Regions from separate parts of the Alteromonas sp. AO-Serp genome, predicted to be linked through region 2. Evidence: predicted binding sites of a transcription regulator. Region 2 holds the regulator's gene; the other holds the start of a gene.
The links. Region 2 encodes FNR, which switches genes on or off when oxygen is low (the NO sensors DNR and NnrR bind a similar motif). Its sites were predicted from a motif close to TTGATCTAGATCAA; they were not measured.

Region 1: the regulator FNR is predicted to act here: its motif matches at 1,576-1,589, upstream of clpB (ATP-dependent chaperone ClpB).

What each region holds. Positions count from the first base shown of each region.
Region 1 covers NZ_JAFLMX010000279.1:6,936-17,386, reverse strand. The annotation lists gene rluD (23S rRNA pseudouridine(1911/1915/1917) synthase RluD) at 1-761, shown strand, start outside; gene pgeF (peptidoglycan editing factor PgeF) at 778-1,533, shown strand; gene clpB (ATP-dependent chaperone ClpB) at 1,783-4,359, shown strand; gene QVA83_RS18340 (DcaP family trimeric outer membrane transporter) at 5,092-6,219, shown strand; gene QVA83_RS18335 (LysR family transcriptional regulator) at 6,282-7,187, opposite strand; gene QVA83_RS18330 (L-lactate permease) at 7,348-9,057, shown strand; gene dld (D-lactate dehydrogenase) at 9,096-10,451, shown strand, end outside.
Region 2 covers NZ_JAFLMX010000166.1:1,170-11,620, reverse strand. The annotation lists gene bfr (bacterioferritin) at 1-44, shown strand, start outside; gene QVA83_RS11720 (hypothetical protein) at 168-647, opposite strand; gene ccoN (cytochrome-c oxidase, cbb3-type subunit I) at 877-2,310, shown strand; gene ccoO (cytochrome-c oxidase, cbb3-type subunit II) at 2,326-2,931, shown strand; gene QVA83_RS11705 (cbb3-type cytochrome oxidase subunit 3) at 2,933-3,094, shown strand; gene ccoP (cytochrome-c oxidase, cbb3-type subunit III) at 3,111-4,064, shown strand; gene QVA83_RS11695 (FixH family protein) at 4,281-4,760, shown strand; gene QVA83_RS11690 (heavy metal translocating P-type ATPase) at 4,760-7,210, shown strand; gene ccoS (cbb3-type cytochrome oxidase assembly protein CcoS) at 7,212-7,442, shown strand; gene QVA83_RS11680 (sulfite exporter TauE/SafE family protein) at 7,429-8,088, shown strand; gene fnr (fumarate/nitrate reduction transcriptional regulator Fnr) at 8,134-8,871, shown strand; gene uspE (universal stress protein UspE) at 9,116-10,039, shown strand; gene ttcA (tRNA 2-thiocytidine(32) synthetase TtcA) at 10,188-10,451, shown strand, end outside.

The DNA.
Region 1 (10,451 bases), on a different contig from region 2:
ATGTACAAGTAACGAGCGAAGCGCAAGACATCGCGTTAAACATTGTTTATGAAGATGAACACATCCTAGTCATAAACAAACCAGCAGATTTGGTTGTGCATCCAGGTGCAGGGAACCCAAGCGGTACCGTGCTAAATGCCTTGTTAAATCATTGTCCAGAGATAGACAAAGTTCCACGTGCGGGCATTGTCCATCGCCTTGACAAAGACACGACGGGGTTAATGGTAGTAGCAAAAACAATTCCTGCTCAAACGCATCTTGTTGACCAACTTCAACGTCGGGAAATGAGTCGTGAATACGAAGCCGTTGCCTTAGGTACGATGGTCGCTGGTGGTATTGTAGATGCGCCTATTGGTAGACACGCAACAAAACGTACGCATATGGCAGTACGTGAAATGGGCAAACCAGCGGTCACTCATTTTCGTGTTATCGAAAAATTTCGCGCATACACGCACCTGCGTTTGAAGCTTGAAACTGGCCGTACGCACCAAATCCGCGTACACATGGCCCACATTAAGCATCCTTTGCTTGGCGACCAAGTTTATGGCGGGCGTCCTCGTCTTCCTAAAGGGGCGTCAGAAGAATTTATCGCTGCGCTTCGCGGATTCCAACGTCAGGCGTTGCACGCCGCACAGCTCTCGCTGTTTCACCCTGAAACGGAAGAGTGGATGACGTGGAAAGCTCCCCTACCTCAAGATATGCAGGACTTGCTTAAAGCCGTGAAAAAGGACACCGCGGACAATCCACAAGATATGCTTTAATGAGTAAGGCGAACTTATGACATTGTCATCTGCAAATTCACCTATATCATCCACGCTGGATTTGATTACGCCAGCGTGGTCATGTCCCGCAAATGTTGTTGCATACACAACGACAAGAATGGGAGGTACAAGCATAGGTGATTTTGCAGGTTTGAACGTTGGCGCCCACGTGGGGGACGACCTCCTACTTGTGAAAGCCAATAGAAGCCTAATTCCACATAGTGAAAAGATCACATGGTTGGAGCAAGTGCACAGCAACCGCGTGGTGTCATTGCCGAGCGCAGATACCACCGCTGATGCGTCGTATTCTTCTTCAACATCGCATTTTTGTGCGGTGATGACCGCAGACTGCGTGCCCATTTTATTGTGTGATGAAAGCGGTCAAGAAGTGGCGGCAGTACATGCTGGTTGGAAAGGTCTCGATACTAACATTATTGGAAGTGCTGTTTCACACTTTGGCAGCGAAGCAAAAAAACTCATCGCTTGGGTTGGTCCTGCAATCAGCGGGCCCTGCTACGAAGTTGATGTACAGTTGGCGAGTAAGTTTCGCCATATAGACGGTGCCATTGCCAATAGCTCTAATAGAGGGAAGTACTTATTAGATCTACCTCTAGTGGCACAGGTGCAATTGCAGCAAGCTGGCGTTGAGAGTATTACACAAAGTAACTTGTGTACTTACACTGACGAACAGCGTTTTTACTCCCATCGAAGAGCTACGCATCAAAACAAGCGCACGACTGGGCGTATAGTTAGCGTAATAGGCCTGCTTTAAATTGTTTCGAAAAAAGGCGGCAGTTTTAGTCTGATCACACAGTTGCGCTAGATCAAACTTCATACATTATTTGTTATCTTTTGGGCTAACTTTTTAATCTCATACTTGAATCGCAATTGAGCAGCCTACATAACTAGAACATAAATAATACCATTCCGCATAGATCATTACCCACTCAGCGAGAGTTAAAATGTTCGTAATTGCGGCGTGTTACCGCAGGTATAGTTGTTCATTAATTAGGTTGAAATTATGAGACTAGATAGATTTACCAGTAAATTTCAGCTCGCAATATCCGATGCTCAATCACTCGCATTGGGGCGAGATCATCAATACATTGAACCTGTCCATTTAATGACTGCCATGCTAAATCAGCAAGGCGGGTCAGTACGCCCTTTGCTTGACCAAGCAAACATCAATGTAAATGCGCTACGCTCAGCACTGAGCCAAGCTATTGAGCGCCTACCTCGTATTGAAGGCATTGGGGGAGATGTTCAATTAAGTAAAGACAGCGGCATTTTGCTAAATCTTTGTGACAAGATAGCGCAGCAGCGAAAAGACGAATACATCACTTCAGAAATCTTTGTTCTAGCGGCGCTACAAGATAAAGGGCGCTTGGGGGAAATCCTCAAAAGCCTGAATATCACTAAAGAAGCTATTGAAAGCGCAATAGACGACATGCGTGGTGGCCAGAAGGTCACGGATCCTAATGCTGAAGATGTACGTCAGGCGCTTGAAAAATACACGACAGATTTAACCGAGCGAGCAGAACAAGGCAAGCTCGACCCGGTCATTGGTCGAGACGATGAGATTCGCCGAACTGTTCAAGTACTACAGCGTCGAACCAAAAACAACCCAGTACTCATTGGTGAGCCGGGTGTGGGTAAAACGGCTATTGTTGAAGGGTTGGCTCAGCGCATCATTAATGGCGAAGTGCCTGAGGGCTTAAAGAACAAGCGTGTTCTTGCCCTTGATATGGGCGCGTTAGTGGCGGGAGCTAAATATCGCGGTGAGTTTGAAGAACGCCTTAAAGCAGTGCTTAATGAGCTGGCTAAAGAAGAAGGCCGCGTGATCTTATTCGTTGACGAACTGCACACCATGGTAGGTGCAGGGAAGGGCGATGGAGCGATGGATGCAGGTAATATGCTTAAACCTGCGTTAGCCCGTGGTGAACTTCACTGCGTTGGTGCTACAACACTGGATGAATATCGTCAGTACATTGAAAAAGACGCAGCACTTGAACGTCGTTTCCAAAAGGTATTAGTTGAAGAACCTAGCGTTGAAGACACTATTGCTATTCTGCGTGGCTTAAAAGAGCGCTATGAGCTCCATCACTCGGTAGATATTACTGATCCCGCTATCGTTGCAGCGGCAAGTTTGTCGCATCGTTATATTAGCGACCGCCAATTACCAGACAAAGCCATTGATCTTATAGACGAGGCTGCGTCTAGCATTCGATTGCAAATAGACTCCAAGCCCGAAGAGATGGATCGTCTGGAGCGTCGTATCATCCAGCTAAAATTGGAAGAGCAAGCTCTGGCCAAAGAAACAGATGATGCGAGTCATAAGCGACTTGAGATGATTGAGCTAGAGCGTGAGCAAGCGGAAACCAAGTACGCAGAGCTTGAGAAAGTGTGGCTGGATGAGAAAGACGCCATGCAGGGCACTCAAACCATTAAAGGGGAGCTTGAGCAGGCTAAACTTGACTTGGAGATAGCGCGACGTGCATCTGATTTGAATCGCATGTCGGAACTTCAGTACGGCCGTATTCCAGAGCTTGAAGCAAAGTTAGAGCAAGCGGCTGAAAACGAAACTCGCGAGACGACGTTACTTAAAAATAAAGTGACGGACGTTGAAATTGCAGATGTGCTTTCGCGATGGACGGGTATACCTGTAGCGCGAATGCTTGAGGGCGAGCGTGAGAAGTTGTTGCGTATGGAAGACGTACTTCACAAACGGGTTGTTGGACAAGAAGAAGCGGTTGAAGCGGTTTCAAACGCAATTCGCCGTTCACGTGCTGGGCTTGCGGATCCAAATCGACCTATTGGCTCATTCTTATTTTTAGGGCCAACTGGCGTGGGCAAAACTGAGCTCTGCAAAGCCTTGGCAGGCTTTATGTTCGATACTGAAGATGCCATGGTGCGTATCGATATGTCAGAGTTTATGGAAAAACACTCGGTAGCACGCTTAGTGGGTGCACCTCCTGGCTATGTTGGCTACGAGGAAGGTGGCTACTTAACCGAAGCGGTGCGTCGCAAGCCATACTCGGTCATTTTGTTGGACGAGGTTGAAAAGGCACATCCGGATGTATTCAATATTCTGCTTCAAGTACTAGATGACGGCCGGTTGACTGACGGGCAAGGACGTACTGTAGATTTTAAAAATACCGTTGTGATCATGACGTCCAACTTAGGTTCAGATATCATTCAAGATAAGCACAACGAAAGTCAGTATGGCGATATGAAAGCGTCGGTAATGAGTGTTGTAGGGCGACACTTCAGACCGGAGTTCATCAACCGCGTCGATGATATTGTGGTATTCCATCCATTAGGGAAGGAGCAAATAAAATCTATTGCTAAAATTCAGCTTGCCTCACTTCGCGCTAGGCTCGCAGAAAAAGGATATAAGCTTACTCTGTCTGCTGCTGCTATGGATAAATTGGCGGACGCGGGCTTCGACCCAGTGTTTGGCGCACGTCCGCTTAAGCGAGCGATACAAGTGCAGGTGGAAAATCCACTCGCGCATCAATTACTCGCTGGCGAATTAATACCGGAATCAACCATTCGTATTGATGCAGATGACAGCGGACTTTTCGTTGTCAGCAATTAAAACCAAAAGGCACTGGAGACAGTGCCTTTTTTATTGCCAGTAGATTCCGCGAAAGACCATTAATCGGCAGCTTCATAACAAAAAACGATTTACCAAAAAGCCACTGGTCGAATAGCGACAGATTACGCTTTCTTGTTTAATGAATTTTCCTAATACAGCTAATTAATTTTCTTGATTTAATAATGATAACTATTATCATTAACTTATTGTTGAGAGGGTTAAGAGGTTGCGATGCAGTTATATAATTCAAACGAAGCGGTAGTTTCTGCGCGCTCAATGCCCCGAGATATAGCTAAGCTTTGTGCGCATTTCATATTATGCATAATTGTGAGCGCAGTCGGTGCCATAGGTACCGGTTTTGCCGTATTTGCATTGAGTGTAAATCAAGCAACATTCTCGCCTGCAGATACTATTATATCTGCACTTACCGTGTTTTCTTTGTCTTTGTGTTTAAGTTGGTTTTCGCAAAGTTGGGGTAAGGCACTTCAGGCAATATCATTACTTTCATTTATAGTATTAGCAACAAGTAGCCTTTTATTATTTTTCTATTGAGCGATTTATGCTCAATATTCTTCATCTCTTTACACAATTAACATTCAAAAAGTAAACCTCTGATTATGCGAATTTAGGAAAAAGTTAATATTCTAAACTCGGTTTATCCTCTAAGCACGAACGAATACATTATCCGCCCGTTAATGACATGTTAAATAGTTTCAGCTATTAGGACGAATAATGAAAACAAACAATAATTACACCCTACGCTTATCTGCTTGTGCATTAGCGCTAATTCTTAACCCTTCTCACGGCATAGAGTTGTTCAACGGGAAGGTCGGTAACGAACACGTTAAGGTTAGTGTTGGAGGTTATGCCAAAGTAGATGTCAGGCATGTTGAAGGGGATATTGCTTATCAGGATTATTGGATTGGTAATTTTCCTGGCGGGGAAGCAATAGAGACGTCACACACAGGTTTCAATGTAGGAGAGTCACGCTTAAATATGGGCGTTTCTATAGGGGAGGTGAGTACTTTTATAGAGGTCGATATGTATGGCGGAGGGGGCAACGAAGCGGTAAGCAACTCTACCAACTTGCGATTACGCCACTTCTTCATCACCTATAAGAACTGGAGTGCGGGGCAAAACTGGAGCACCTTTATGCCGCTTCACGTTATTCCTGAGTCGTTAGATTTTGGTGGTCCTCATGTAGGAGAAGTGTTTGCAAGGCAAGTTCAGGTTAGATACACCTCAGGAAACTGGCAATTTGCCATCGAAAGCCCAGAGACCATTGGGGATGGTGATACCGACGCACCTGCCAATGCCGTAGGGCTTACAGGTGTAGCCGCTGACCCTGATGAGTCTACACCCGACTTTGTTGTACGATACAATTTAGATAGTCAATATGGGCAATATGCTTTCGGCTCTGTAATACGACTTGTCGATCAAGGAGGGGTTGAAGAAGTTACAGCAGCAGTAAATATCGCAGGCAAAATACCTCTTTTTACAAAAGACGATCTACGTTTTCAATTAACCGCGGGTAAGCCAGGTCGGTATGCTGCGGCCGGCATGACTGCTGATGTTGTTGAGGATCCTGCAACTCAAACATTGGAAACGGAAAGTACGCTGGCTTATACCGTAGCGTATCGCCATTTTTGGACCGAAACCCTCCGCAGCACTGTATTTTATGGAGCAGCTAAAACAGATATTTTGGGGCGCAAACGTTCGCACTGGGCGGTGAATGTTATTGATACGGTAGCGCCGCGCCTTGATGTTGGCCTAGAGTTTGGTGCTTATTCTATCAATGATGACAACATAGACAGCATTGACTCGAATTACATCCAAGCGTCAGCTAAGTTCGCGTTTTAAGATCGCTTCAATTATGTTTAGCGCCATGTTTTTGATGTAAACTGAGATTACTTCAATGTTTATCAATAAAAATAGGCGCTTCTATTGCTAAATGCCTCTTGAAAGTAGTTGACCAGTAGCTTTAGCTTTTTGTCAGGCTGACGCGAACGAGGATAAACGGCATAAATACCCATAGTCTTAGTTACGTACTCGGCAAGTAGAGGCGAAAGCGCCCCATCTTCGATATCTTCATGCACTAATGCCTTGGGAAGAAATGCTACACCCACACCTGCAATAGCGGCTTGCCTTAACGCATCCAAGTTATTTGACTGTATTCGCCCGCCAATTTGAACGTTATGAAGCTCTCCTTCAATATGAAACGGCCAGAAGTCTGGGCCAGTGCTATCGTACTTGTAAATTAAACAATTATGTTCAGTTAAGTCGTCAGGATGATTTGGGCGGCTTTTGTTTTTAAGATATGTGGGGCTTGCGCATACTATCCATTTGGAATCTATAAGGCGTTTAGCAATAAGCGAGGAGTCCTCAAGATGTGCTGTACGAATGGCGAGATCGTAACCTTCTTCAATGATATTGGTGACGCGATTGGTAATTGCAAGCTCTACATCCACCTCTTCGTGTAAATTGCAAAACTCGGCAATTGCGCGATTTAAGACCAGTTTTGCCGATACATTGGGCATAGTAATTCGGATTTTTCCACGCACTTCATCACTGTAACCACTGACGGCATCTTCTGCGTCTTGAATGGCTAAATTGGCGATTCTCGCCTTATTGTACAGTGTTCTTCCTGCATCAGTTAAATTGAGCTTTCGTGTAGAGCGGTAAAGCAATTGAACGTTCAAATCTGACTCTAATCGTGCGATACGCTTACTTACTACAGAATTAGTTAGGTTGAGTTTTTGAGCGACCTTTGAAAAAGAGCCTTCATCAACTACGTTCACAAAAAGGATAATATCGTCTGCTTTTGCCACTATTAGTCCAAAAATGGAAATAAACTTTGTCTTTAATGCATATATATCAACACGTGAGAAATTAGTACAGTCGCATACCTAAATTTTAACCCTGCATTAACATCGATTTTCTAACGTTAGAAACTCGAATAATTAACTAATTATAATAAGAGGAAAACTCATGAATGAGATAACCCTTGGATTATTAGCATTGCTACCTATAACGCTTTCAGCAGTGCTGCTATTGGGTTTACAGTGGTCTGCGAAAAGAGCAATGCCAGTTGTATTAGCAAGTACAGCACTTATGGCACTTTTAGCATGGGATATGTCGGCAGTACGGGTGGGCGCTTCAATTCTACAAGGCTTAGTGATTACAGTATCTGTTTTGTGGATTGTATTTGGTGCAATTTTTCTGCTCAACACATTGAAATATACTGGAGCAATTGATGTTATCCGCCAGGGTTTCACCAACATTTCACCTGATAGAAGAGTCCAGGCAATAATCATTGCTTGGTGCTTCGGTACTTTTATTGAAGGTGCTTCTGGTTTTGGGACGCCGGCCGCTATAGCGGCTCCTTTGCTTGTTGCCATCGGTTTTCCTGCATTGGCTGCCGTACTTATTGGTATGATGATCCAAAGCACACCCGTCTCTTTTGGCGCAGTGGGAACGCCTATAGTCATTGGTGTAAACAAAGGCTTAGACGGCCAAGCGATCAGTCAGACTTTGCAGGCTCAAGGCTGGCAATGGGAGCAGTTTATTCAACTAATCACCTCTGAAGTGGCAATTATCCACGGAATTATTGGCTCATTTATGCCAGTCTTAATGGCTGTAATACTCACTCGCTTTTTTGGCTCCAACAAGTCTTGGCGCGAAGGGTTACAAATTCTACCTTTCGCCTTATTCGCAGGCGTCAGCTTTACCATTCCTTACGTATTTACCGGCATTGTATTAGGCCCTGAATTTCCATCGTTGATTGGAGGATTGGTGAGCTTGGCAGTGGTTGTTACTGCAGCTAAAAATGGTTTCTTGATGCCTAAAACAACATGGGATTTCCCGCCGAAAGCGTCATGGGACAAAGGTTGGCTGGGTAATTTGGAAATAAAAGCAGACGACATAACGTCACAAAAGGCCATGCATTGGGTTACGGCTTGGGTCCCTTATTTAGTTGTTGCACTTTTGCTCGTTATATCCAGAGTGTTTCCAACAATAAAAGAATTTACTACGTCGCTGACACTCTCATTTGACAACATACTGGGTGAAACCGGTGTAAGTGCATCAATCAGTCCGCTATATCTTCCTGGTGGGTTGTTGTTAATAGGTGCATTGGTTGCAGTAATCATTCAAAGTAAAAAGGTATCCAAGGGAGAAGTGTTGTTTAAGGCTTTCAATGATTCCAGCAAAACGTTGCTAAGTGCTGGTTTTGTATTGATGTTCACAATTCCTATGGTTAGGCTTTTTATAAATTCAGGTGTGAATGGCGCCGACATCGTCAGTATGCCGATAGCTGGCGCGCAATTGTTCGCCAATATGTTTGGCGAAGCTTTCCCATTAATTAGCCCTACTATTGGAGCATTAGGGGCATTTATCGCAGGCTCGAATACAGTATCAAATATGATGTTCAGCCAGTTTCAGTTCGAAGCAGCACTTAGCCTCCAATTGTCACCTGCACTAATTATCGCAGCGCAAGCCGTTGGGGCGGCTGCCGGAAATATGATTGCAATACACAATGTTGTAGCTGCGTCGGCAACGGTAGGATTAATGGGGCAAGAGGGAGCTACTTTAAGAAAGACTGTTATCCCAACTATATATTACGTTGCATTTGCAGGTATTTTAGTATGGTTGGGGGTTTATGTGTTTGACGTCGGCGGTCCATTAGTCGGCACAAACTAATTTTTTAATACGCATTGCACTGTTCTAAGGAGTTATACATGCAAACAACCCCAATTATTGACGCTTTTAAACGCGTACTCGGGGAAAGCAATCTTGCCGTAGGAACGCGCCAAACTGAGCACTATCGCAAGGGGTGGCGGTCAGGCGAGGGCGAAGCATTGGCTGTACTTTTTCCACATACGCTAATGCAATATTGGGAAGTGCTAAAGGTTTGCGTTGAATATAACTGCATCATTATTATGCAGGCCGCGAAAACCGGCTTGACCGAAGGCTCAACGCCAAGTGGAAGCGACTACGATAGACCAGTGGTGGTTATAAATACGTTAGCAATGGACGATATTGTTCTGGTTAACGACGGAACGCAAGTATTGAGCTTTCCGGGAGCAACACTGTTCAAACTTGAAAAGGCACTAAAGCCACTCGGGCGTGCGCCTCACTCTGTAATTGGTTCGTCATGCCTAGGTGCGTCTATTGTCGGTGGTGTTGCAAACAACTCAGGTGGGGCACTTGTCAAAAGGGGACCTGCCTATACTGAGTTATCGCTGTTCGCTCAGGTGGATAAAAGCGGAGAGCTAAAGCTTGTTAATCACCTAGGGATACATTTAGGCGACACGCCAGAAGAAATTATCGGAAACCTTTCTTCTGGCAACTTTCCAAAATCTCTACCTGAAACCAGTATGAAAGCGTCGGCAAGTGATTATGAACACATCGTTAGAGACGTAAATGCTGATACGCCGAGCCGCTTTAATGCCGATCCAACACGGCTTTACGAAGCCAGTGGATGTGCAGGTAAAATTGCTGTGTTCGCGGTGCGTTTAGATACATTCGAAGTGCCTAATGAAGAACAAACGTTTTATATCGGTACGAATGATGCCTCTGTACTTACTCGTATTCGCAGAGACATACTGAGTCAATGTAAAAACGTTCCTGAGGTGGGTGAATATCTTCATAGAGAAATGTTCGATATTGCAGATGTTTACGGAAAAGATACCATCATAAGTATTCAGCGTTTGGGAACTGACTCGCTACCTAAAATGTTTGCACTCAAAGGGCGGGTGGATGCCGTGCTCAACAAGTTACCTCTGCTTCCTCCTTACCTAAGCGATAGATTGATGCAGTTCGGTAGTAAGTTCTTTTCTGACCAAATACCCTCGAGTATAAGAACTTACCGCGACAAGTACGAGCATCATCTAATCCTTAAAATGAGCGATGGTGGCATCGAAGAGGTTAAAACGCTTTTGGCCAAGCTGTTTAACGAAGAGAAGCTAGATGGCGACTTCATTACTTGTAATGAAGAAGAAGCGTCTAAGGCGTTTTTATTACGTTTTGCTGCAGCTGGCGCCGCGGTTCGCTATCAAACGTTACACCATAAGCAAGTAGGAGACATCTTAGCA
Region 2 (10,451 bases):
TCAAGCGTATCGGTCTTCAAAACTACTTACAGTCTCAAATGTAAGATAAAGCGTTCACGCTACATCACAGCTAATTAATAATAGGCCGCTCTTTAATTCAAGAGCGGCCTTTTTCATGCTTCTTTGCTATCTGTTATTTAGCGAGAGGCTTATTGCCTTTTAAACAGTTACTGCTGCGTAACAAAATACAAATAGCTAGGGCTGTCTTTATCTTTAATGTTCAGGCGTAGCTGCCATTTCATTATCGGCTCACTACAACTTCCTAACATAAACCAACCTGACCACTCACCTTTGCCATTATTATCTAACAGTACGGGAATTTTGCCCATATACATGTTTACGCCCTCAATCCATGCGCTTTCTATTACCTCGCCCTCGGGAACTAAAAGCTTAACCGTTACCGACTCTTCGGCTTCAGGCATGGTAGAAAATGTGGCAATTGCCAACTTGTCATCAATTAAGAATTCGCAAGTTTCATTGACAAAGTTGCAGCTGTTTCCTATTCCATTAACTACGCTCGTGTCTTTTAACACCGAAGACTGGAATTTATGTGCAAGGTATACACACACGGCTACAACAATAATAGCCACTAATGGAAGCTGAGAATGTAAAAATTTTGATCGTTTATTGTTATCGTTATTTAGCATTTCTTAAATTTTGTGTATTTCTTCATTGACGGAGATCAAGCTTAGGTAGTTTATGGTATCTTTTTGTAATTAAAAACCTTATCATCCGCGTACCAACTGGCTTGGAGACAATAATTATTACTCTTTCCGAGCTCGGTGTGAAGCGTTATTCCTTTGCTGATACACGTCTCGACCGTACTATTCCGGCAGTTGGAGACCATAGTTCATTTGAAGTGGAAGATTCATTAAAATGAGTGAAATAAGCCAAGCACAACCTGACTACAATTATAAAGTAGTTAGGCAATTTACCATCATGACCATAGTCTGGGGTATCATTGGTATGGGCCTAGGGGTATTTATTGCCGCGCAGTTATTTGCACCTATGCTTAACTTTGACACACCATGGCTAACATTCTCACGTTTGCGTCCGTTGCACACTAACGCCGTTATTTTTGCCTTCGGCGGCTGTGCGCTATTTGCAACGTCGTACTACATCGTTCAGCGTACCTGCCAGGTAAGACTGTTCAGTGACAAACTTGCCGCATTTACCTTTTGGGGTTGGCAAGCCGTTATCGTTTTAGCTGTTATCACCCTGCCTATGGGTTTAACCAGCTCAAAAGAATACGCTGAACTAGAATGGCCAATTGATATCCTTTTGGCACTGGTTTGGGTCGCTTATATCATTAACTTCTTCGGAACCCTAGTAATCCGTAAAGTTTCGCACATTTATGTTGCAAACTGGTTCTTAGGCGCGTTCATGTTAACTGTTGCAATTCTTCATATTGGTAACAGCATGGCTATTCCGGTATCTTTCACTAAATCGTATTCACTGTATGCAGGCGCAGTAGACGCTATGATGCAGTGGTGGTACGGCCATAACGCGGTAGGCTTTTTCCTAACTGCGGGCTTCCTTGGTATGATGTACTACTTCGTACCTAAGCAAGCTGGTCGCCCGGTTTATTCATACAGACTTTCAATTGTTCACTTCTGGGCACTTATCTCTCTGTATATCTGGGCTGGTCCTCACCACCTTCACTACACTGCCCTACCAGACTGGACTCAGTCGCTAGGTATGGTGATGTCTATTATCCTATTCGTTCCATCTTGGGGTGGTATGATTAACGGTATTATGACGCTATCTGGCGCGTGGCATAAACTTCGCACCGACCCAGTATTGCGTTTCCTAATTGTTTCATTGTCTTTCTACGGTATGTCTACCTTCGAAGGTCCAATGATGGCAATTAAGACCGTTAATGCACTATCTCACTACACTGACTGGACAATTGGTCACGTACACTCTGGCGCTCTAGGTTGGGTTGCAATGGTTTCAATTGGTTCAATTTACCACTTAATTCCAGTGCTATTCGGTCAGCGCGCTATGTATAGCACCAAGCTAGTTAACGTACACTTCTGGTTCGCAACTATCGGTGTTGTTCTATACATCGTAGCAATGTGGATGTCTGGTGTACTACAGGGTCTAATGTGGCGTGCAGTAAATGCTGACGGTACGTTAACCTATAGCTTTGTTGAGTCATTAGAAGCGTCTAAGCCTTTCTATGTGGTTCGTTTCATTGGTGGTTGTTTCGTGGTAGCGGGTATGCTTGTTATGGCATACAACACATGGAAAACCGTTCGTGCACCTAAAGGCAGTATCGCTGCAGACCCAGCGACTCAGCCGGCGTAGTAAAGGAGACGAATAATGAAAAACGCACATGAGTTAATTGAAAAGAACGTCGGTCTGTTAACGGTATTAATCCTTATCGCTATCAGCTTCGGTGCCATGGTTCAAATTACGCCGTTGATGTTTCAACAGCAAACCATGGAACCGGTAACAGGCTTACGTCCATACACCGCGCTTGAGCTTGAAGGCCGTGATATCTACATCCGTGAAGGTTGTGTAGGTTGTCACAGCCAGATGATCCGTCCATTCCGCGCTGAAACAGAGCGTTATGGTCACTACAGCGTTGCTGGCGAATCAGTATGGGAGCACCCTTTCCTTTGGGGTTCTAAGCGTACTGGTCCTGACCTAGCACGTGTTGGTGGTCGTTACAGCGACGAATGGCACCGAGTTCACCTGCTTAATCCTCGTAACGTGGTACCAGAGTCGAACATGCCAGGTTTCCCTTGGCTTGCGGAAAACACGCTTAATGGCGAGTTAACGGCTGAAAAAATGGAAGTATTCCGTGGATTTGGCGTTCCGTATACCGACGAAGATATCGCGGGTGCGAAAGCGGCAGTACAGGGTAAAACGGAAATGCAAGCCCTTATTGCTTATCTACAATCTCTTGGCACACATTTGAAATAATATGGACCAGGGAATTGTAGGCAGCATTTTTACTGTCATCGTCTTTGTAAGCTTCATCGGTGTTGTGTGGTGGGCATTTAGCAGCCGCAACAAGAAAAAATTCGATGAAGCTGCGAACCTAGTGTTTGCAGACGAAGAAAAAGAAAAATCAAAAGAAGATTAGCAGGAGTCTCGAACTCATGAGTATGTTTTGGACAATTTGGATTTCAGTGATAACCCTAGGGTTGATCATTGGTTGCTACTTCCTTCTTCGCTGGTGCCTTTCTAACAAGACCGGCGTAGCTGAAGGTGAGTCAATGGGCCACGAATTTGATGGTATTGAGGAGTTGAACAATCAACTTCCTCGCTGGTGGACAATTATGTTCTACATGACCATCGTTTGGGGCTTTTTATACCTAGCGCTTTATCCTGGCCTAGGTGCGTATGAAGGTATTTTGGGTTGGAAGAGCTCTAACCAAAATATTCAATCGCTAGAAGAGTCAGCTCAAGCGCGTATTGACGCTAAAGAGCAAGGCTACCTAGTAGAATATGACCGTGAACTAGATTTCGCTGCCGAGAAGTTCGACCCGATCTTTGAAGCGTATGCAAAAGTTCCTGTTGAAGAACTGGCTAAAGACCCAGAAGCAAATAAAGTAGGTCAGCGTTTGTTCCTACAAAATTGCTCTCAGTGTCACGGTTCTGATGCACGTGGTCAAAATGGCGGCTTCCCTAACCTAACGGACAACGACTGGTTGTACGGTGGTTCAGGTGCGAAAATCGTTGAAACTCTTACGCTTGGTCGTAAAGCAGCTATGCCAGCATGGCTAGATGCTATGGGTGAAGACGGTATCGAAGAAGTGGTTAACTACGTACTTAGTTTAAGCGGTCGCGATGTGGACCCTCAGCTTGCAGAAGCAGGTAAAGCACGTTTCGCAGCGTGTGCGGCTTGTCACGGTATGGACGGTAAAGGTAACCAAGCACTTGGTGCGCCAAACCTTACTGACAATATCTGGCTATACGGCGGCAGCCACAGAGCGGTAACAGAAACGCTTACTTACGGTCGTAACGGTGTAATGCCTTCATTCAAGAAAACCTTGGGTGATGACAAAATTCACGTTGTCGCAGCGTATGTTTACAGCCTTTCAAATGATTAATGATTTAAATCATTAAATATCTTAAAAAGCCTCGTTACTACGGGGCTTTTTTTATGAGAAAATACAGCGATATAGAGAGTGCTGTACGAACAATCTTTGTTCACATTTAGTATGTCTCGCGAACATTATATTTATTCTTATTTCCCGGCTAAACATGTCGTTGGGGCAGTGAAAATAAATATGTTGTTAGCGAAGTAAACACGAGAAAAGATTTCAATGAATAGACCCTGGTATAAAGAGTTCTGGCCCTGGTTTTTAATTGCCGTTCCTATTATCACGCTCATTATGGGCGGCGTATTATTAAAGCTTGCTATTAGTACTGAAGATAGCCTAGTGGTGGACGACTACTACAAGGAAGGAAAAGCAATTAATGCGCGATTGGATAAAGAAGCCGTAGCCCGTCGCATGAATATCACTACCGATTTAACCATTGAAGATGGCAGCATAGCGCTAGAGTTTCATTCAGGTATTCCACAAGAAGGTAATGCGGTTAAACTAAGCTTTTATCACGTAACGCTTGAAGAGCGTGATGTCAGCGTTTTATTAAGCCGCGATGCTAAGGGTATCTATCGTGGTTTTGTCGAAGAAGATCTTGATGGTAAATGGCGCGTATCGCTAACCCCTATTGATGATAGCTGGAAAATACAAAATACCATCTATCTGCCCCACTCTGGCAAAATGAAATTCAATCCATAATGGCCAATCACGACTGTTACCATTGCGGCTTGCCTATTGCGGGCTCAGACGATGGAAAATTTACTACCGTCATATTAGGGCAGCAACGCGACATGTGTTGCCCTGGATGTTTAGCCGTGGCCGAAGCCATCGTAACCAACGGTCTTGAAGACTATTACCAGTTTAGAACCGAACCAGCGCAAAAATCAGACGATGGTATTCTAGAGACACTCGACAAACTCAAAGTGTATGACGACCCTGCTCTTCAAGAAGAATTCGTTTTTGATGAGGGGCAAGATAAGCAGATTCAATTAACCCTTGAAGGTATTACGTGCGCTGCGTGTGGATGGCTTATCGAAAAGCAGTTGTCAAAAGTAGAAGGGATAAAGCAAGTCGCGGTAAACGTCCAAGAGCGCCGCGCTTTAGTTACTTGGTCACCTTTTCAAATCAAGCTTAGTCAGATTCTTTCTACACTAAAACGCATTGGTTATGTTGGGTCGCCATTTCACCCCGATGAACACGAAGCCAGTTATAAACGCGAACAAAAGACCTTTCTGAAAAAGCTTGGTCTAGCAGGCATTATGACCATGCAGGTGATGATGCTGATGACGGGGCTGTATTTTGACTGGTTTGGCGCTATTGAATTAGAAACCCGACAGTATTTTTACTGGGTTGCCCTTACGCTTACTACACCTGTAGTACTGTACTCAGGCAGCACTTTTTATGTGGGCGCCGCTAAAGCGCTAAGCGCAAGAACGGTTAATATGGATGTGCCCGTTACGCTCGCCATATTCGGTACTTACATTGCAGGAATTCGCTCTACAGTATTAGAGCAAGGCGAAGTGTATTTTGAATCTATTTGTATGTTCATTTTCCTGCTGTTACTCAGCCGCTTTTTAGAACATCGCAGCCGCCATCGCGCCGCACAGATCTCTGCCAATATGATGCAGTATGTACCCGTTTCAGCCACCAAATTGATGCCTGATGGCAGCCTAACCGAGTGTCTGGCAAAGCAGTTAAAAATTGACGATGTGGTGCTGGTTAAGCCTGGTGAAACGATCCCCATTGATGGAGTGGTGACCGAAGGGAACGCAGCGGTTGACGAATCGATGCTTACCGGCGAGTTTAACCCCGTGCGTAAGTCGAACAGTAGCCCGGTTTACGGCGGCACGGTTTGTCAAGATGGTACGCTAACCATTACGGTTACGCAGACCCTTAAAAATGCGCTGGTAAATCAAATTGTACGACTGCAAGCAAGTGCGATGGCGAGTAAGCCTAAAGCAGCGCAGATAGCCGATAATTTTTCTCGCTATTTCGTTACCGCGGTATTGCTGATTTCGGCGTTAACCTATGGCTTTTGGGCGTATCAGGGTAGCGACGAGGCATTTTGGATCACCATATCGGTGCTGGTTGCAACCTGCCCTTGCGCACTAGGGTTGGCTACGCCATCAGCGTTAACCTGCGCTATGGCAAAGTTAAACCGACAAGGTATTTTACTAAAACGGGCCGATGCGCTAGAACAAATTACTGACATTGACACCATCGCTTTAGACAAAACCGGCACGCTCACAAAAGGCAAATTTACTATTTCAAATGCTTGGTACGCTGACGGCGTGGATAGTAATAGTGCGCTATCAATTGCGCGCGCTTTGGAGTCACGCTCTGAACATCCGATTGCCAAAGCCTTTAGCGACGGTGTAGCCCTAAGCGAGATTTCTGCCTCTAGCGGTAGTGCTGACGCCATCGATAACACGGTACACAAAGTGACTAATTTTACCGTTACGCCAGGAGGTGGTATCAGCGGTGAGATCAATGACACGTTGTTTTCTATGGGATCTGCAGCATTCAGCGTTCACGAATCACAGCTAAAACTCATTGAAGCGTTCCCTTCAGCTAACGTGTTTCTCACGGTTAAGGGGCGTATTATGGCGGCGTATGAAGTAAAGGATTCACTAAGAGAAGATACGCAAGAAACTCTCGATATATTAGCTGCAAGCCATACGCTCGCCGTTTTAAGTGGTGATACACAGCAAAACGTTAATGCGCTTACCGCACCATTGCCAATTTCGACCGCTAAAGGTGGCCTAACACCTGAGCAAAAGTACGAAGCCGTTCAAGCTATGCAGCAATCTGGCGCGAAAGTGATGATGATGGGGGATGGTATTAACGACGCTCCAGTTCTTGCCAGCGCTGATGTGGCGATTGCAGTGGGTAATGCCACAGACGTGGCTAAAACTGCCGCCGACGTGATACTGCTTGGCGATCAGTTGCTTTCTGTACCAGAGCTTATTCGAACTGCGCATCAAGTGAAGCAAAAAATAAGGCAAAATATCGGCTGGTCGGTAGGTTACAACGTTTTGATCTTACCTTTCGCCGTATCAGGCCTACTTTCACCCTGGATGGCTGTTGTTGGTATGTCGTTAAGCAGTATCATTGTGGTCACAAACTCAACGCGACTTTTGAGCAAATAGCATGAGTATTATTTACGTATTAATTCCAATCGCCATCATCATTGTTGCCGTCGCTATCGTGATATTCTTTTGGGCGGTGAAAACCAATCAATTTGAAGATTTAGATCGCCAAGGGTATAGCATACTGTTTGACGATGATCTTCCGCCAGAAGAAAAAAAGCTAGCTGAGCAACGCAAGCAACTTCAAGACAGTAAAGTAGACAAAAGCCAAGCGCCACATGGAAGGGATTAACTACTTCTCTGCCTTTCTTATCGGCTTAGCCGGCGGAGTTCACTGTGTGGGAATGTGCGGTGGAATTGTCGCTGCGTTAAGGATGGTATCGCCTAAAGGCGCTTCAGCACTACCCTATACCCTTGCCTATAACATGGGACGTATAGTGAGCTACACCATCGCCGGAGCAATAACCGGGGCACTTGGAAAAATTGCAGCAGATTATATACCTCTTGCCAACTATGCCCTTTCCCTACTTAGCGGAATCATGTTGCTTCTACTGGCGTGTTATTTGGGTAAGTGGTGGACTGGCTTAACAGTGCTGGAAAATGCGGGTAAAGGCCTATTTTCCAAAGTCCAGCCGCTTTCAAAACGCTTTTTGCCCTTTAAGACCCCTTTAAGTGCGTTGCCTTATGGTTTTATTTGGGGTTGGCTTCCTTGCGGTTTGGTGTATTCCACACTTACCTGGTCTCTCGCGGCGGGTAACGCACTAGAAGGCGCTGCTATTATGTTCTTCTTCGGTTTGGGTACATTACCCACCTTGCTCGCTGCAAGCGCTGGTAGCCAATATATTGTTCGAGGTTTTCAACATAATCATTTTAGACAAATTATTGCAGTAATAATGGCAATATATGCAGCTTATCTTATTCATGGCGCAATCGTTTAAAAATGGGTGTATTATTGTCGGGTATTCTTTTAGAGAGCGTGCATTATGAGCAAAGGAAGCCAATTTTCTATTCACTGTCAAAACTGTAGTTTCAGTCACCTGTGTTTACCGGTGGCGTTAAACAAAACAGAAATCGAGTCTCTTGACGATATTATTGAACGCAAGAAGCCGCTTCATAAAGGTGACACGCTGATTCAAACTGGTGATAAATTCCGTTCTCTATTTGCAGTGAGAACTGGTTCATTCAAATCATTTGTGACTAATACCGAAGGTGAAGAACAGATTACTGGTTTCCACTTTCCTGGTGACATTATCGGTTTCGATGCATTAAGAGAGAACAAACACCAAAGCTATACCTCTGCGTTAGAAACTGCCATGGTGTGTGAGCTTCCCTACGAGACCCTCGACGAAATGTCTGTGCAATTTCCAAAGCTGCGCCACCAGATCATGAGCTTCATGAGCGCTGAAATAAAACAAGATCACGACATGATCATGCTTTTAAACAAGCGAACCGCAGAAGAGCGTTTATTGTATTTTATATCACATCTATCTCAGCGCTTTGAAGAGCGTGGCTTTTCCCATAGAGAATTCCACTTAACCATGACGCGCAACGAAATTGGAAACTATTTAGGATTAACGATTGAAACGATTAGTCGTCTGTTAAGCCGTTTTCAAAAAGACAACATCATAAAAGTAGACGGCAAGCTTATTACTATTTTGGATTTCGATAGACTAAACACCAAACTAGCGGCGCTTAACGGCCCAAGCGTTGTCTGCGGTTAGTCTTTTTTAAGTGTTAAATAAGGCGCGCACTAAGCGCGCTTTTTTGTGACCTTTGGTAGCCACCTATCTACCCTTTCAGCGCCACGCTGGTTGCTCCATGTTCAATTCGTTAAGTTCACTCATGGTCGCCTCGTAAAATTCTTGATCTAAAACAACTTACGTTTTTCCCAATGTCGTTTATAGTTAGTATTAGAAAGCTTCGATTTCGACAGCCGCTACTAAGTTTCGTAGTTAGGGGGACGTTATGATTGAGTGTAAACGAATTCTGGCCGTGGTAGATGCCGAGCGCGATAACCAACCTGCACTAAGCCGAGCTTATGAACTCGCTTCAAAAACAGGCGCTTCAGTTACCGCCATGATGGTGGTATACGACTTATCTTATGATATGACGACCATGCTTAGCCCGGATGAGCGCGAGTCAATGCGCGATGCAGTTACAAAGGAGCATGCAAAATGGCTTGCCACCCACTTAAGAGAACAAGGATTCACTGAAACTGATATCGTTGTAGAATGGAATAATCGTGCGTATGAGTCGATTATTTACTACACCCTAAACAATCAGATAGATTTAGTGGTAAAGGCAACCAAAAAGCACGACGATCTTGCTTCTGTTATTTTCACCCCCACCGACTGGCATTTAATGCGTAAATGCCCTCGCCCAGTATTGCTCGTTAAAGAGCACGACTGGCCAGAAGGAGGAGAGATTATTGCTGCAGTAAACGTAGGCAGTGAAGACGATGAGCATGCCGCACTTAACGATAAGCTCACCCTCATTGCTAACGACTACGCCTCTTTATTGAAAGGTAGCGTAAATTTGGTCAACAGTTACCCTTCTACACCACTTAATATCGCCATAGAAGTACCTGAGTTCGACCCCGATACCTATCACGACGCGGTAAAAAATCATCATTTAAAGGAAATGCGTAGTCACGCATTAAAGTACGGTATTCCTGAGAACAAATGCGTAGTAAGAGAAGGCCTTCCGGAAAAAGTTATCCCGCAAGTGGCAAAAACACTGGATGCAGAGCTGGTTGTTATTGGTACCGTTGGCCGTGTGGGCATTTCAGCGGCCCTAATTGGTAACACTGCAGAACACGTGATCGACGAACTCAATTGCGATGTGCTTGCTATTAAGCCAGATGGATTTGTGTCGCCGTTGTCGGTGTAGTCTTTTCATCAGTACTACATAGCCCGTGTTTGCCGTTACTTAGCGGCCAACACGGTATGTCACCAACAAATTTAACTTCACAAGCATGGTCTCGAAAAGCCGCTTTAATGTATAATGGTGGCTTTATCACAAACCAAGCTAGTTAATTATGAGTTTAGGCACAAACAGTGCTGACGCGTCGCCATTAAATGCTGCGCAAAGTAAGCAAAAGTACAACTTCAACAAACTTCAGAAACGACTTCGCCGCAATGTGGGTAAAGCCATTGGCGATTTCGGTATGATTGAAAACAACGACAAAGTAATGGTGTGTTTATCTGGCGGTAAAGACAGCTACACCATGCTAGATATTTTATTGTTTTTAAAGAAGATTGCGCCTATTCATTTTGATATCGTTGCGGTTAATCTTGACCAA